Regions from separate parts of the Kitasatospora sp. NPDC057595 genome, predicted to be linked through region 1. Evidence: riboswitches for the same ligand, from Rfam matches in the RefSeq annotation. Region 1 holds a riboswitch; the other holds the start of a gene.
What was found. Region 1 has a riboswitch for cyclic di-AMP ahead of ACFU9E_RS22475 (NlpC/P60 family protein). Riboswitches for the same ligand answer to the same signal wherever they lie in the genome.
Positions count from the first base shown of each region.

Region 2: linked by a shared signal. The riboswitch ahead of ACFU9E_RS33455 (M23 family metallopeptidase) and the one ahead of ACFU9E_RS22475 (NlpC/P60 family protein) in region 1 are both predicted to bind cyclic di-AMP.

Region 1 covers NZ_JBHVGL010000015.1:33,807-41,124, reverse strand. The annotation lists gene ACFU9E_RS22485 (NYN domain-containing protein) at 1-167, shown strand, start outside; gene ACFU9E_RS22480 (NlpC/P60 family protein) at 379-1,422, shown strand; cyclic di-AMP (ydaO/yuaA leader) riboswitch at 1,767-1,923, shown strand; gene ACFU9E_RS22475 (NlpC/P60 family protein) at 1,934-3,136, shown strand; gene ACFU9E_RS22470 (NlpC/P60 family protein) at 3,386-4,450, shown strand; gene ACFU9E_RS22465 (hypothetical protein) at 4,687-5,646, shown strand; gene ACFU9E_RS22460 (glycosyltransferase 87 family protein) at 5,653-7,092, opposite strand.
Region 2 covers NZ_JBHVGL010000035.1:21,609-28,926, reverse strand. The annotation lists gene ACFU9E_RS33480 (SpoIIE family protein phosphatase) at 1-788, opposite strand, end outside; tRNA gene ACFU9E_RS33475 (tRNA-Ile) at 1,019-1,092, shown strand; gene ACFU9E_RS33470 (TetR/AcrR family transcriptional regulator) at 1,165-1,734, opposite strand; gene ACFU9E_RS33465 (alpha/beta fold hydrolase) at 1,774-2,601, opposite strand; gene ACFU9E_RS33460 (YiaA/YiaB family inner membrane protein) at 2,724-3,014, opposite strand; cyclic di-AMP (ydaO/yuaA leader) riboswitch at 3,258-3,416, shown strand; gene ACFU9E_RS33455 (M23 family metallopeptidase) at 3,429-4,298, shown strand; gene ACFU9E_RS33450 (hypothetical protein) at 4,374-4,823, opposite strand; gene ACFU9E_RS33445 (hypothetical protein) at 5,008-5,973, opposite strand; gene ACFU9E_RS33440 (GNAT family N-acetyltransferase) at 6,017-6,589, shown strand; gene ACFU9E_RS33435 (sensor domain-containing protein) at 6,715-7,318, shown strand, end outside.

The DNA.
Region 1 (7,318 bases):
CCGGGGAGACGGCGGACGAGCTGATCCGCCGACTGGTCCGGGCGGAGCCGCAGGGGCGCCCGGTGGTGGTGGTCTCCACCGACCGGGAGGTCGCGGAGGGCGTGCGGAAGGCCGGCGCGCGCCCCGTCGCATCGGTGCTGCTGCTGAACCGGTTGGCCAGGCCGTAACCGCTCCCGGCTGCGAGCCGGTCGGTATGACGGCTGGTCAGCGCCGTGATGGCGATGGTGTGCGAGTTCTGTGAAGTCAGATCGGCGGCGCGGGTTCACGCGATCGGGGGAGTGGCGCGAAGCGTGGATCTTCACTAGGGTCTGGCGTCAAACCTATTTTCCGGATTCTCACCCCTTCGGGTGAGGCCATTGGAAGAAGGAGCCGGTCCCTTTGGCCTCCCACCGCCGTCCCAAGCAGCCGAGCCGCGCGCGGGTCTCCGTGCTCACCGCTGCCGCTGCGACCGCGGTCGCTCTCTCCGCCCAGGTCGCCGCCCACGCCGCGCCCAGCCCGTCGCCCAAGAAGGACGACGTCAAGGCGCAGATCGACCAGCTGCAGGAGGAGGCCGAGCAGGCCACCGAGCGGTACAACGGCGCCAAGGAGCGCGCCGACCAGCTGCGCAAGCAGGCCGACCAGCTGCAGGACCAGGTGGCCCGCGGCCAGGAGCAGATGACCCAGCTCCAGGCCGGGCTGTCCGAGGTGGCGGGCGAGCAGTACCGCACCGGCGGCATCGACCCGTCCGTCCAGCTGATGCTCTCCTCGGACCCGTCCGGCTACCTGGACAAGGCCTCCAGCGTGCAGCAGGCCAGCTCCAGCCAGGCCGAGGCGCTCAAGGGCCTGCAGGACCAGCAGCGCCGGCTCGACCAGCAGAAGACCGAGGCGGCCGCCGTACTGGCCTCGCTGGACACCACCACCAAGGACCTGAACCAGTCCAAGGCCGAGGTCAACAAGAAGCTCAAGGAAGCCCAGGACCTGCTGAACTCGCTGAGCGCCGCCGACCGCGCCGCGCTGAAGGCGGCGCAGCAGCAGGCCGACCGCGCCTCGCGCGGCAACGAGCGCACCGACCTGGGCAGCCTGCCGCAGGCCAGCGGCATGGCCGGCGCCGCGGTCTCCAACGCGATGGGCAAGCAGGGCTCGCCGTACGTCTGGGGCGCCACCGGCCCGAGCACCTTCGACTGCTCCGGTCTGATGGTCTGGGCGTACGGGAAGGCCGGCGTCTCGCTGCCGCGCACCTCGCAGGCCCAGGGCAACTACGGCACCCGGGTGCCGTCGCTGGCCGAGGCCCAGCCGGGCGACCTGATCATCTACCGCAGCGACCGCAGCCACGTCGGCATGTACATCGGCAACGGCATGGTGGTGCACGCGCCGCACACCGGTGACGTGGTGAAGGTGATGAAGGCCGACGCCATGCCGATCAACACGATCCGCCGGGTCTGACGGACCGGCACGACACGCCCGGGCGGCCCGCCGAGGGCTCCTGTGATCAGCGCCACCTCCGCACGGGGGTGGCGTTGGCGTTTCGCCCGCCCGTTCGACCGTCTGACGGAAAATGATCAGCCGGACGTGGATGGTTGGTCACGGTCGGTCATATTCACAAAAGAACTTGGGCATTCTTCCGGCTTTTTTCTGACAAGGATTTGAACGGATCACGGATCTGTTACTAGGGTCGTGACTCGAACCACGCACAGTCGATCACCCAGCCTGGGTGGCGGCGGGGTTCGCCGCCGAGTTCGCGAAGCAGTGGGACGGGGCCTTCGGGTCGCCCGTTCGAGTGAGGACCCAGTAGTCGGGGGCCCGCTGTGGAGCGGAGCCGGGGAACCACGTTCCTCCGGGGTGAATCGGCGCCAGGCCGGCCGCGCGAGCGGCGGGTGAGGCGTCGTAGGGCACGCTTCCGCCCGAACCCGTCAGCTCACCCGGTAGGCGGATGAGGAAGAAGGAGTCCGCCTTCGTGGCGTCCCATCGTCGTCCCAAGCCCGCCGGCCGCGCCCGTGTCTCGATCCTGACCGGGGTGGCCGCCGCTGCCGTCGCCCTCTCCGCGCAGTCCGGCGCCCACGCCGACCCGACGCCGACCAAGGATCAGGTCAAGGAGCAGGTCGACCAGCTCAACGAGCAGGCCGAGGTCGCCACCGAGAAGTACAACGGCGCCCAGGCCAAGCAGCAGGAGCTGCAGAAGCAGGTCGCCGAGCTGCAGGACAAGGTGGCCCGTCAGCAGGCCTCGGTGATCGAGGCGCAGGGTGGTCTCTCCGAGATCGCCGGCGAGCAGTACCGCACGGGCGGCATCTCGCAGACCGTCCAGCTGATGCTCTCCGCCAGCCCGGACAACTTCCTCAGCCAGGCCGACGCCCTGAACCAGGCCGGCTCCACCCAGTCCGGCGCGCTGAAGGAGCTCCAGGAGCAGCAGCGCAGGCTCGACCAGGACCGCACCGAGACCCAGGCCAAGCTCGGCGAGCTGGAGGCCACCACCCAGCAGCTGAAGTCCTCCAAGGAGGAGGTCCAGGGCAAGCTGCAGAAGGCCCAGGACCTGCTCAACACGCTCACCGAGCAGGAGCGTCAGGCCATCCGCGCGGCCGAGGAGAAGGCCGCCGCCGAGGCCAAGGCGAAGGCGGACGCCGCCAAGGCCGAGGCCGCCAAGGCCGCCAAGGAGAAGGCCGACGCCGAGCGCGCCTCCCGGGACAACAACCGCAGCAACCTGAGCGCGCCGTCCTCGGGCTCGTCGAGCTCCTCCGGCTCGTCGAGCTCCTCGACCGCGTCGGCCCCGGCCGCCGAGGCCACCAAGCCGGCCGCGCCCGCCGCCAACGGCTCGCGCGCCGCCGCCGCGATCGCCGCCGCCGAGAGCAAGCTCGGCTCGCCGTACGTCTACGGCGCCACCGGCCCCAACTCCTTCGACTGCTCGGGCCTCACCGGCTGGGCGTACGCCCAGGCGGGCGTGTCGCTGCCGCGCACCTCGCAGGCGCAGGCCACCGCCGGTACCCAGATCGGGTCGGACATCTCCAAGGCCCAGCCCGGCGACCTGGTGATCTTCTACGGCGACCGCCACCACGTGGGCATCTACGTGGGCGGCGGCCAGGTCATCCACGCCCCGAAGCCGGGCGCGTCGGTCCGCTACGAGTCGGCCTCCAACATGCCGGTCAACACCATCGTGCGCCTCTGACCCACGGTCGGCAGGCTCCGTCGGGCCCGGTCCCCCATGCGGGGGACCGGGCCCGCGGCGTTCCCCGGCCCGACGGGGCGCTCGGTCCGCGAACCGATCTGACGTCCGATAAGTGTCCGAATATTCGGGTTCGGAGGGGTTTGGAATCGGTTGCCCGGACTCGCTAACGTCTGCCACCGGACGCCCGCTTCGACCGCCGCCCGTCCCGGCGCGGCGGCGGGCCGGGCCCAGGATCGGAGCCGACGTCGCATGGCCGTGCACCGCCGTTCCCCGCTGTCAGGTGCGCACGCGCTCGCCCGGGCGCTGGTGTTCACCGCGGCGGCCACCACCGCGCTCGGCGTGGCGACCGCCGGCTGTGCCCAGGCCGCGCCCGGCTCGCCGGACGGCCCGGCCGACCGCAAGGACGTCAAGGCCCAGGTGGAGCAGCTCTACGACGAGGCCGAGCAGGCCTCGGAGCGGTTCAACGCCGCCCAGGAGGCCCAGCAGAAGCTCCAGAACGAGACCGGGACGCTGCAGCAGCAGATCGCCGTCGCCCAGGACGAGCTCAACCGGCTGCGCGGCGACCTCGCCACCGTGGCGGGCGCCGAGTACCGCGGCGGCGGGATGACCCGGACCGTCCAGCTGATGCTCTCCACCGACCCGGAGGGCTACCTCTCCCGGGCCCGCACCCTCGACCAGGCCGCCGAGCGGCAGAACGAGACCCTGCACGAGGTGGTGGGCCGTCAGCGGGTGCTCGACCAGCGCCGGGCCGAGGCCACCGCCAAGCTCGCCGAGCTGGAGCAGACCCGCAAGGCGCTGGCCGAGAGCAAGCAGCAGATCCAGCAGCGGCTCGCCACGGCGCAGCGGCTGCTCAACAGCCTCGGCACCGCCGAGCGCGCCCGGCTCGCCGCCCAGGACGCCCGGGACGCCGAGCAGCGCGTCACCCGCGGCACCGACCGGCTGGACCTCGGCAGCACCCCGCCCGCCTCCGAACGCGGCGCCGCCGCGCTGGCCGCCGCGGTGCGGATGATCGGTTCGCCCTACGTCTACGGATCCACCGGGCCCAAGGCGTTCGACTGCTCCGGTCTGATGTACTGGAGCTGGCGGCAGGCCGGAGTGACCCTGCCGCGCACCTCGCAGGCCCAGGCGTACGCCGGGCAGCGGGTCAGCCTCTCCGAAGCGCGGCCGGGAGACCTGGTGATCTTCTACCGGGACATGCACCACGTCGGGATGTACGCCGGCGGCGGGGTGATCGTGCACGCCCCCTACCCGGGCGCCAGGGTCCGCTACGAGAGCGTCAGCACGATGCCGGTCGCGGGGGTGATCCGGCTCTGAGCCGCCCGGATCCCGCCGTCGGCCGCCTGCCGTCGCGGCGCACCGCCCTGCTGCTCGCGGCCGGCGGGCTGGCCCAGCTCTCGCTGCCCGGGGCCGGTCCGGCGCGGCCCGCCGCCGCGGCCTCGGACGCGCACGCCGACGTCCTGGCGCTGCTCGACGGGCGGGCCCGGGCGCTGACCGCGGGACCGCCGGAGCTGCCGCTGCGGGCGGGGTACCGGAACCTGCTGCTCGGCCCGGTGGACCCGGCCGGCCGGTGCACCGCCACCGCCGAGCTGACCGTCGAGGTGACCGGGTACGACCGTCTTCCGGTGGTCCACCCGCGCCGGCTGGTCCTGGCCCGGTCCGCCGCCGGCTGGCGGGTCGAACGCGAGGAGGGCGCGGGCGGGCCGCCGCCGCTGTGGGACCTCGGCGCCGTGCGGGCCGGGGCCGGCGCCCGCTGTCTGGTGCTCGGCGTGCTCGGGGCGGACGCTTCGGACGCCTCGGGCGCGCCCGCCCTCGCCGGGCTCGCCGCCGTCGGCGACCGCGCGGTGACCGCCGTGGAGGCCCTCTGGGGCACCGCCTGGGCCGGCCGGCTGCTGCTGGAACTGCCCGCCACCGGTGAGCAGTTCACCCGGCTGCTGGCGGAGGAGCGGTCCGGCTGGTCGGGCATGGCCGCGGTCACCGTGGCCGCGCCCGGCGCGCCGCTGAACGCCCCGGCCGACCGGGTCCTGGTCAATCCGGACGGCTACCCGAACCTGAGCGACTTCGGCCGCCAGGTGGTGGTCACCCACGAGGCGGTGCACGTGGCGACCCGGGCCGACACCAGCGCCTGGACGCCGCTCTGGCTCTCCGAGGGCGTCGCCGACTGGACCGGCTACCACGACGCGGGCCGCCCGGCCCGGCAGCTCGCCCCGGAGCTGGCCCGGGACGTCGCCGCCGGGCGGCTGCCCGCCGCGCTGCCCGAGGACGCCGCCTTCACGGCCGGTGGCGAGGGCCTCGCGCAGGTCTACGAGCAGGCCTGGCTGGCCTGCGACCTGATCGCCCGTCGGTACGGGCCGCGGCGGCTGGTGGAGCTCTACCGGGCGGTCGGCGCGGCGGGCCCGGGCGCGGACCGGCGGGCCTGGCTGGACGGGCTGCTCCGGGACCGGCTCGGCCTCGGCCTGGCCGAGTTCACCGGCCTCTGGCAGGCCGAGCTCCGGGCACTCGCGGCCTGGTGAGCCCGGCTAGGGCCGGGCGCCCTGGCGCCGCTCGCGGGGCGCGGCGGCCGGCCGGTCGATGCCGTCCAGCAGGTCCTGCTCGTACGCGATGCCCGGGCGGACCGAGAACGCGGCCGCCGGCACCGGCTCCGGGCGGGTCATCACCACGGTCTCCGGGAGCGGCTCGCCGCGCCGGGTGGAGCGCCACAGCCGCACGCAGGACAGCCCGGTGGCGGCCAGCAGCAGCAGGTTGCGCGCGGTCAGCACGGCGATCGCGCCCGGCCGGCTGGCGACCACGTCGCCGAAGACCAGCGGGAACTCCACCAGGGTCAGCGGGGTCGCCGCCAGGATCAGCAGCGCCACCGGCCGCTGGCTGGTGCCGCGCACGGTCAGGCAGACCGCCGCCGCGCCGACCAGCCAGACCAGGTACTGCGGGCTGATCACCCGGCTGGTCACGGTGAAGATCAGCAGCGCGGCGAGCGCCGCGTCGTACATGGTGGCCGCGTTGCGCCGGCGGGCGGTGAAGCGCCACAGCAGCAGCCAGCCGAAGCCGAGCACGGTGCCGGCCAGCATCACCTTGCTGACCACCTCGACCCACGGCCCGAGCATCTCCACCGAGCCGTAGTTCATCATCACCTTGCCGTCCCAGGCGCCGGCGATGCGGGCGAAGTGGATCGGCAGCGCGCCGACCGACTCCACCTCGATGCCGCGGTCCTTCTGGAACGTCAGGAACTCGAACGCGCCGTTCATCCCGGCCGCCAGCAGGAAGCCGATCGCGGCGGTCGCGGCGGCCGCGGCCGTCCAGGAGCGGCGGGTGCGCCGCCCGGACGGGGTGCCGATGAGGCCGAGCAGCGGCCAGATCTTGACGATGCCGCCGAGACCCAGCAGCAGGCCGCCGATCGCCGGGCGGCGGACCAGCGCCAGCAGACCGGCCACCGCGATCGCGGTGACGATCACGTCGTAGCGGTTGTAGATCATCGGGCCGAGCAGCGGGACGCCGGCCACCCAGACCCAGGCGCCGGTCAGCGCCCGGCCCTTGCGCAGCCCGGTGCGCACCAGCAGGGCCATCGCGGCCGCGTCGGCGATCCCGCAGATCACCCAGAACGACACCAGGTACGACCAGGGCAGCAGGCCCGGCAGCAGGATCACCAGGGCGGCGCCGGGCGGGTACTGCCAGGTGACGTCGTCGAGCGGGAAGGTGCCGGTCTGCAGCACGCCGTACCAGCCGTGGTAGATCAGCCAGACGTCGGCGGTGATGTCCCCGCCGGGCATCCGCAGCACGCCGGTCACCAGCAGCAGCAGGAGCGTCCGGGTGGCCACCCAGGTCGCGCCGAGCGCCAGCAGCGCGCCCGAACGGCCGGAGGGGCGCGTGGAGCCCTGCACCGGCTCGCGGCGGACGGCGAGCGCCGTGCCGGAGCCCTCGGCGCCGCTGGATGTACCGGACTCGGTGGCCGGGGCCAACTCCACTGCGCTCCCTCGTTCGTCTCGGACGTCCCGCCGGCGGCGCCGCGCGACGGGTGCCCGGGCGGTCCGGGCGGGTCGGCGCCGGGCCGCGGTCACGGGCCGGACCGGCCGCGCCGACCACCCCGGTACTAGGACAGACCCGGGGGTGGAACGGTTGCCGTGCGCGGATCCGTTCCCGGCGGGCCATGGTGTTGACCTATCGTACGGATCACTGAGCGGTACACCGAGC
Region 2 (7,318 bases), on a different contig from region 1:
ACGTCCGGCAGGTCCTCGGGGTGGACGACGAGGTCGAGGTTGGGTGCGGGGGCGGGGCCGCCGTCCACCGGCGCGGGCCGGCCGACCAGCCGCAGCGCCTGGGCGTCCCAGTGGGTCTCGCCGGTGACCAGGTCGCGCTCGAAGGCGCCGTGCCCGGCGGCGCGCACGGCGAGCGAGAGCAGCGGGTGGGCCGTCCCGGCGGCCGGGTCGCCGCCCGGGCCGGGGCCGGGGCGCACCCCGTTCGCCGCGCCGCCGCCGGTGCGCGGCGCCCGGGGCGCCCCGGCGTGCTCCAGCAGGTGGGCCAGCCGGTGCGCGCAGGCGTCCGCGAGGGTCTCCAGCACGTCCAGGTCGCGTCGCGGGACGATCCCCCGGTGGGCGAGCGCGAGGACGAGCACGCCGATCGGCTGCTCGTCGACGACCATCGGCAGGGCGACGATGGCGACCATCCCGGTGCCCATGCCGGCGTTGCGGTTGGGGTAGTCGACGCTGGTGCGCTCGGGGCTCAGCAGATAGGGGCGGCGCAGCTTCAGCGCCATCGCGGCGGGCAGCTCACCGGCCGGGTCGACCACGCTGTAGCGCTCGTGGGCCCAGTCGGGCAGGCCGTGGGAGGCGGTGAGCCGGAGCATCCCGCCGGGGTCCAGCAGGTAGAGCGCCGAGCCCTCGCCGGTGATCCAGCCGGGGCCCTCGGCGAGCACGGTGCCGAGCAGTTCGGCGGCGCTGGTGCAGCCGAGCAGTAATCGGACGCAGCGCATGGCACTGCGCGCGGTGGGGCTGCTGCGCGGGTCCACGGGACGGCCGGCCTCTCCGGTTCCTTATGGGGCAGTTAATTCTTAATACCTTATTTCTTAAGTGGGTGAGGCGTGGGGTGAACGGCGCTCTCCGTGGCGTCCGATCGGCAGGTGTACGGGAAGCGGACAGCCGTGTTCGGGCAGCGGGGCGGCCGGTGTACGGGCACCCCCTCCGGGTCCGGTACCCTTCTCCGTACGACGTGCCGCCGGACAGGCGGGTCGGACGGTACGGGGCTATAGCTCAGACGGTTAGAGCGCTTCCCTGATAAGGAAGAGGCCACAGGTTCAAGTCCTGTTAGCCCCACACCATCCCGAAGGGCCCGGAGCGATTCCGCTCCGGGCCCTTCGGCGTTCCCCGGCCCCCGGCCGGCGCCGCTCAGGGGCGGGGCCAGCCGCGCAGACCGGCGGTCAGCACGGTGATCATGCGCTCCTGGGTCTCCCCGAGGTCCTCGGCGAGCTGGAAGGCACCGCCGGTCGACAGCGCGGCGAAGCCGTGGGCCAGCGAGCGGAAGGTGCGGGCGGCGTGGATCGCCTCGGAGCCCTCCAGCCCGTACGCGCGCAGCACCGCGACGATCACCCCGACCAGCCGGCCCGCCGCCGCGACCAGGTCGGCGTCCGGCTGCGGCGCCTGCGGCAGGGCGGCGTAGCGGTGCGGGTGCTCGGTGGCGTACGCGTGGTACGACCGCAGGACGGCGGCGACCGCGGCGTCCCCGCTGCGGCCGAGCGCGGCCTCGGCGAGCCGGTCGGCCAGCTCCGCGGTCACCCGGACGGCCACCAGCCGGCGCAGTTCGGCCAGGCCGCCGCTGACGTGCTTGTACAGCGAGGGGGTGGCGACCCCGGCCCGGGCGGCCACGGCGGCCAGGGTGAGGGCCTCGGGGCCCTGCTCGTCGATGAGGGCGATGGCGTGGCCGACGACCTGCTCGGGGGTCAGTCCGACTCGGGGCACAGCGGTTCTCCTAGCGGGGGGCGGGACGGCCGGTGGCGCTCAGGCCAGGTCGGCGAGGAAGGGCAGCAGGGCGTCGGCGGTCGCCCGCGGGTGGTCGGCCATCGGGTAGTGGCCCGCGCCCTCGATCATCACCTTCCGCGCGTTCAGCGCGGCGGCCTGCCGGTCGGCGACCAGCTCCGGCTTCGAGAAGTCGGGGTCCTTCGAGCCCATCACCACCAGCGCCGGGCAGCGCACGGCGGCGGTCCAGCCGGTCGGCGCCGAGTCGCCGCGCACGTAGCCGCGGGTGGCGGTCCGGCGGCCCGGGGTGCGCATCGCGGCGACCAGCCCGGCCACGTACTCCTCGTGGTCGGCCGGCTTGGGGCCCGGGTAGGCGGCCTTGCGGTGGTAGAGGCCCCAGAACGCGGGCGAGCGCACCAGCAGTGCGCCCATCGCGCCGACCACCAGGCGCTGCAGCGCGCCCGGCGGCACGTTCTCGACGAAGGCGTCGATCAGGACGACGCCGGCGACCCGCCCGGGGGCGTCCCCGGCCGCCTTGACGACGCTGGCTCCGGTGTAGGAGTTGCCCGCCAGCACGGCCCGGTCGACGCCCAGGTGGTCCAGCAGGGCGAGGACGTCACCGGCTATCGAGGCGGGGGAGTAGTCGTCCCAGAGGATCGAGGACTCGCCGAAGCCGCGCAGGTCCATGGTGATCACCCGGCGGCCGGCGGCGGCCAGCAGCGGGCGCAGGTGGCGGTAGGCGGCCCGGCTGTCGAGCATCCCGGGGAGCAGGACGACCGGGACGCCCTCGCCGTGCTCGGTGTCGTCGAAGGCGATCCGGCCGCCGGGCAGGTCGAGGTGGTGGGTGACGGGGGCGAGGGTGCCGTTCATGGGGAGCCTCCTGGGGCGGGATCGTCGGCGAGGCGCCGATGGCCATAAAGCTAAGGCTAATAGCCTTAGCCGTCAAGCTATCGGTCGTTCTCCGTGTGACCGGCCCCGCCGGTGGAGACCGGTCAGACGCCTTCCACCTTGAACGGGTCGTGCTCGGTCAGCAGCTTGTCCAGCCGCGCCTGGTCGACCCGGGTCACCAGCTCGGAGGTCTCCTGCCGGTCCCGGACCACCTTGGAGAGGGTGAACGTCGAGGTGATCGTGTAGAGCAGGCCGAGGGCGAGGAACGCCCGGGTCCACGGCTCCACCGGGAGGAAGGCGATCCCGACGCCGAGGGTGGTGCCGGAGAGGGCGAAGGACAGCACGGCCTGGATGTAGTACGCAGGCGTGGTGCGGGACTGCATCGGTGCGCTCATGGCGTCAGGATGGCCGCGCGGAGCCCGGCCGCACATGAGTAGGCGTACTCAAGTGAGGGGCCGTTCGTTGACGTCCTGACACGTTCGGTAGTGTCAGTTGTCATCAAACGTCCCAAATCGCCCACCGGACCGCGTGGTGTCCGGTCCGTATCGGTCGTCACCAACGGATGGCTTGGAATCGGGGGCCTCTCGGATTAACGTTTGATAACGCAGCGCGGTCGCAACGCCGTACCCAGACGGCACCGTGCGCCGTCGCCTAATCCCACCGGCCGGCCTTCGGGCAGGCCAGGGAGCCGGGGAACCACGTTCCTTGGGGTGAATCGGCCGGGCCCAGGCCCAGCCGTAGGAGACCTTCCTGCTCCGAACCCGTCAGCTAACCCGGTAGGCGCGAAGGAAGGAAAGGAGCGCGCCTCCGTGGCGTCGACGCACACCCCGGCACATCCGTCCGGTTCCTCGGCCGGTACCCAGCTGCTCGACCACCCCGGCCCGTTCACCGGGCAGGGCCCGTTCGGCGGCCCCGCCGACGAGACCGCTCCGCCGGCCGCCGAGACCAGCCGGCACCGGATGCCCCGGCAGGGCCGCGGCACCGCTCCGCTGCTCGGCGTCACCGCCGTCGCCGCCACCCTGGGCGCCACCGGCTTCGCCTCCGCCACCCCGGCCGCCGCTCCCGCCGTCGAGACGCCCGACGAACTGCCGGTCGCGCTCTCCGCCGACCCCGGCCTCGCGCTCGCCGCCCGCATCCAGCAGCAGGCCGACAGCCAGCGCACCGCGGCCGAGGAGAGCGCCCGCGTCCAGGCCGCCCAGGAGGCCGAGGCCAAGCGCGCCGCCCAGGTCGCCCAGCAGGAGGAGGCCAGGCGGGCCGCCGAGGAGGCCGAGAAGGCCAAGCTCGCCGCCATCAAGCTGCCGGTGCGGGACTACAACCTCTCGGCCCACTACGGCCAGAGCGCCCGCTACTGGGCCCACCTGCACACCGGCCTGGACTTCGCCGCCGACACCGGCACCCCGGTCTACGCGGTCGGCCAGGGCACCATCACCTCAGCCGGCTGGGCGGGCGCCTACGGCTACCGGATCGTCGAGACCCTGCCCGACGGCACCGAGATCTGGTACTGCCACCTCTCCTCGATCATCAAGGGCTCGGGCAAGGTCGTCCCCGGCCAGCAGATCGGCAAGGTCGGCGCGACCGGCAACGTCACCGGCCCGCACCTGCACGTCGAGGTCCGCCCCGGTGGCGGCGCCCCCGTCGACCCGGAGAGCTGGTTCGAGCAGCGCGGCGTCACCCCCTGACGCCGCCCCGGACACCCTGAGCACCCCGCCCCGCCGGACGTGATCCGGCGGGGCGGGGCGCTGTCGGGGATCGGATCAGCAGGTGACGGGCGCGGTGACGGTCGCGGTCGCCCCGTAGCCCCAGGTGGTGGTCGTGAGGGTGGCCGTGACGGTGGAGCCGCACGGCGCGGTGGCCGCCAGGTAGCCGAAGCCGCGCCCGCCGGGCGGGAGGATGCCGCTCCCGGTGTCGGTGCCGAGCGAGGCGCCGCCGACGACGCCGAGGGTCAGGGTGTACGAGGCGGACTGCGCGGTCCAGTCGGAACGGGTCGGCGAAGTGTAGCCGCCGGCCGTCACGCCGGTGCCGTCGATCGTGACGCAGACCTGGCTCCGGAGTGCACCGACGGGGCCGTCGGCACAGGTGGTGGTCGCGGTGGTCGTGGTGCCCGCCGTCGTGCCGGTGGTCTGCGCGGTGGCCTGGGCGGCACCCGCGAAACCGAGCGAGGACAGCGCGGTACCGGCCGCCAGGACCGCGACGAAACGCTTCATCAGGGTTTCTCTCCTTCGAAAACGGTGGCAGGAGGAGCAGTGGAGCGCGTGTGATATGTCACGCTTCACATGGCGGATGATTCCACCGCACCCGATCCATCACTCCTGACCGGCCCCGAATCCCTTGAGGAGTACCGGAATTGACCGCTCGGTGGCTCGAATCCACGGCCGTGCCCTGCCGCCGCTACTCCGCCTCGGGCCCCTCGTACCCCTCCGGCCCCTCGTGGTCCCCGTGCTCCTCGTATCCCTCGTACTCCTCGTATCCTTCGGGGTCCTCCGCCGGCTCCAGCCCGGCCAGGTAGGCGTCGATCTCCGCCTGCCCCGGCTCCGGCGCCAGCTCCGGGAACTCCTCCACGAGCAGCCGCGGCAGCCCCGGCACCGTCCACCCGCCGGCCAGCTCCAGCGCCACCTCGACCGCGGCCTCCTCGAACGCCCCGAAGTCCCCGGCCAGCTCCTCCGGCATCGGCCGGCCCAGCGCCGTCAGCTCCGCCAGGTTCCGGTAGCTGCGCTGCATCAGCCCCTGCTCCAGCAGCCGTCGCGCGCCGTCGGTGGCCATCCCGACCGCCAGCGCCCGGGCCCCGCCGTCCCAGCCCCCGTCGTCCACCGGGTCCAGCAGCCCGTCCGCCTCCAGCGCCGCGAAGGCCGCCGACCGCTCCTGCGGCGCCAGCTCCCGGAACCCCTCCAGCCAGGCCCGCACCGCCGGCTCGTCGCCGGTGTCCACCCCGTCCGCGCGCAGCAGCAGCGTGTACAGCCGGGGCCAGGTCACCAGGTCCGCCCGGCGCAGCAGCCCGGCCGCCACCTCGCCCTGCCACTCGGCCTCGGCGTGCAGCCGCTCCTGCCGCTTGGCGTTCAGCCGCTTCGCCGCCCGCTGGTGGTCGACCAGCAGCCGCACCGCCGCGCCGTACGCCAGCGGGTCCTGCCCCGGCTCCGGCTGGACGTACAGGTACAGCCGCTCGTACAGCAGGTGCTCCACCGCGGCGGAGGTCAGTTCGGGCCAGCCGTCGTGCATCCTGCCCCCGCCCAGCTCCAGCAGCGCCAGCACCGCCCGCAGCGGGGCCTCGGCGACCGGCCGGTGGCCCGCCGCCTCCGCCCAGGCGAGCAGTTCGGCGGCCTTGGTGCGCGGGGCGAGCCGCAGGTCTTCGTCTTCCATAACCACGAACCGTAACCGCTGGTCGGGGGTAGGGTCGGGAGCCATGGTCCCCGTCCGACTCACCGGTCCCCGGCTGGCCGTCCGCGAGTTCCACCACACCCCGGAGGACGTGGACGCGCTGCACGCGGTGTTCGGCGACCCGGAGGCCACCCGTTACCTCCCCTTCGCGCCGTGGGATCCGGAGACCTGCGCCGACCAGGTCGCCCAGTTCGTGGAGGAGGCGGAGAAGGAGCACCGGGAGGTCTACCGGCTGGCCGTCACCCGGCTCGCCGACGCCGACGACCCGGCCCGCGCCGTCCCGATCGGCAACGCCGCGCTCGGCCTCGTCCCCCACCACGCCGCCCACCTCGGCTACGCCCTGCGCCGTGACGTCTGGGGGCTCGGTTACGCGGGCGAGCTGGTCGGCCTGCTGCGCGGCCTCGCCTTCGGCCCGCTCGGCCTGCACCGGCTGGAGGCCCGGGTGGACGTCGACAACGCCGCCTCGATCCGGGTACTGACCAGGGCGGGCTTCCGGCTGGAGGGCCGGGTCCGGCACGACTACCGCCGCCGGGACGGCTGGCGCGACGCCTACCAGTACGCGCTCCTCGCCGACGACGAGCCGGTGACCGGGGGATAACCCCACCCCCGGTTCGCCGGGGAGCCGGATGTTCCGCCGCCGCGCGCTCTGACAGGCTCGGGGAGTCAGCAGGACAGACCCCACGAGCCCGAACCGAGACCGACCCGAGGGACCGAGAGCCGGCCATGAGCACCCACAGCATGCAGCGCGACGAGTACGACGCGTACGACGGCCGTGACGGCGGCGACCGCCGCACCGTCGCCCGCCGCATCGAGGAGCCGCCGTACGCCTGGCGGGCCCCGTTCACCTCCTACTTCTACCGCGAGATCGGCTACACGCTGACCGGCCTGCCGCTGGCGGTCGTCGGCTTCGCCGTCGCCGTCGCGCTGTTCTCGCTCGGCCTCGGCACCGTCGTCACCGTGCTCGGCCTGCCGGTGCTGGCCGCGCTGACCGCCACCGCCCGCGGCTTCGGCGGGCTGGAGCGGGCCCGGGTGCGCGGCCTGCTCGCGCTGGACGTGCCCGCCCCGGCGCCGGTCCGCGCCGTCCGGCCGGGCGCCTGGGGCGCGATCACCGCCCGCATCGCGGACGCGGCCGGCTGGAAGGCCGTGCTCCACCAGGTGGTGATGCTGCCGTGGGCGATCCTCAGCATGGCGGTGTCGCTGGTCTTCCTCTGCGTCGGCTGGACGCTCGCGCTCTACCCCGTCTACCACTGGGTGTTCCCGCGCTACGTCGACTGGCCCGGCTACCGGCTCTTCGACTTCACCGGCGACGACGGCGTCCGGCACGAGT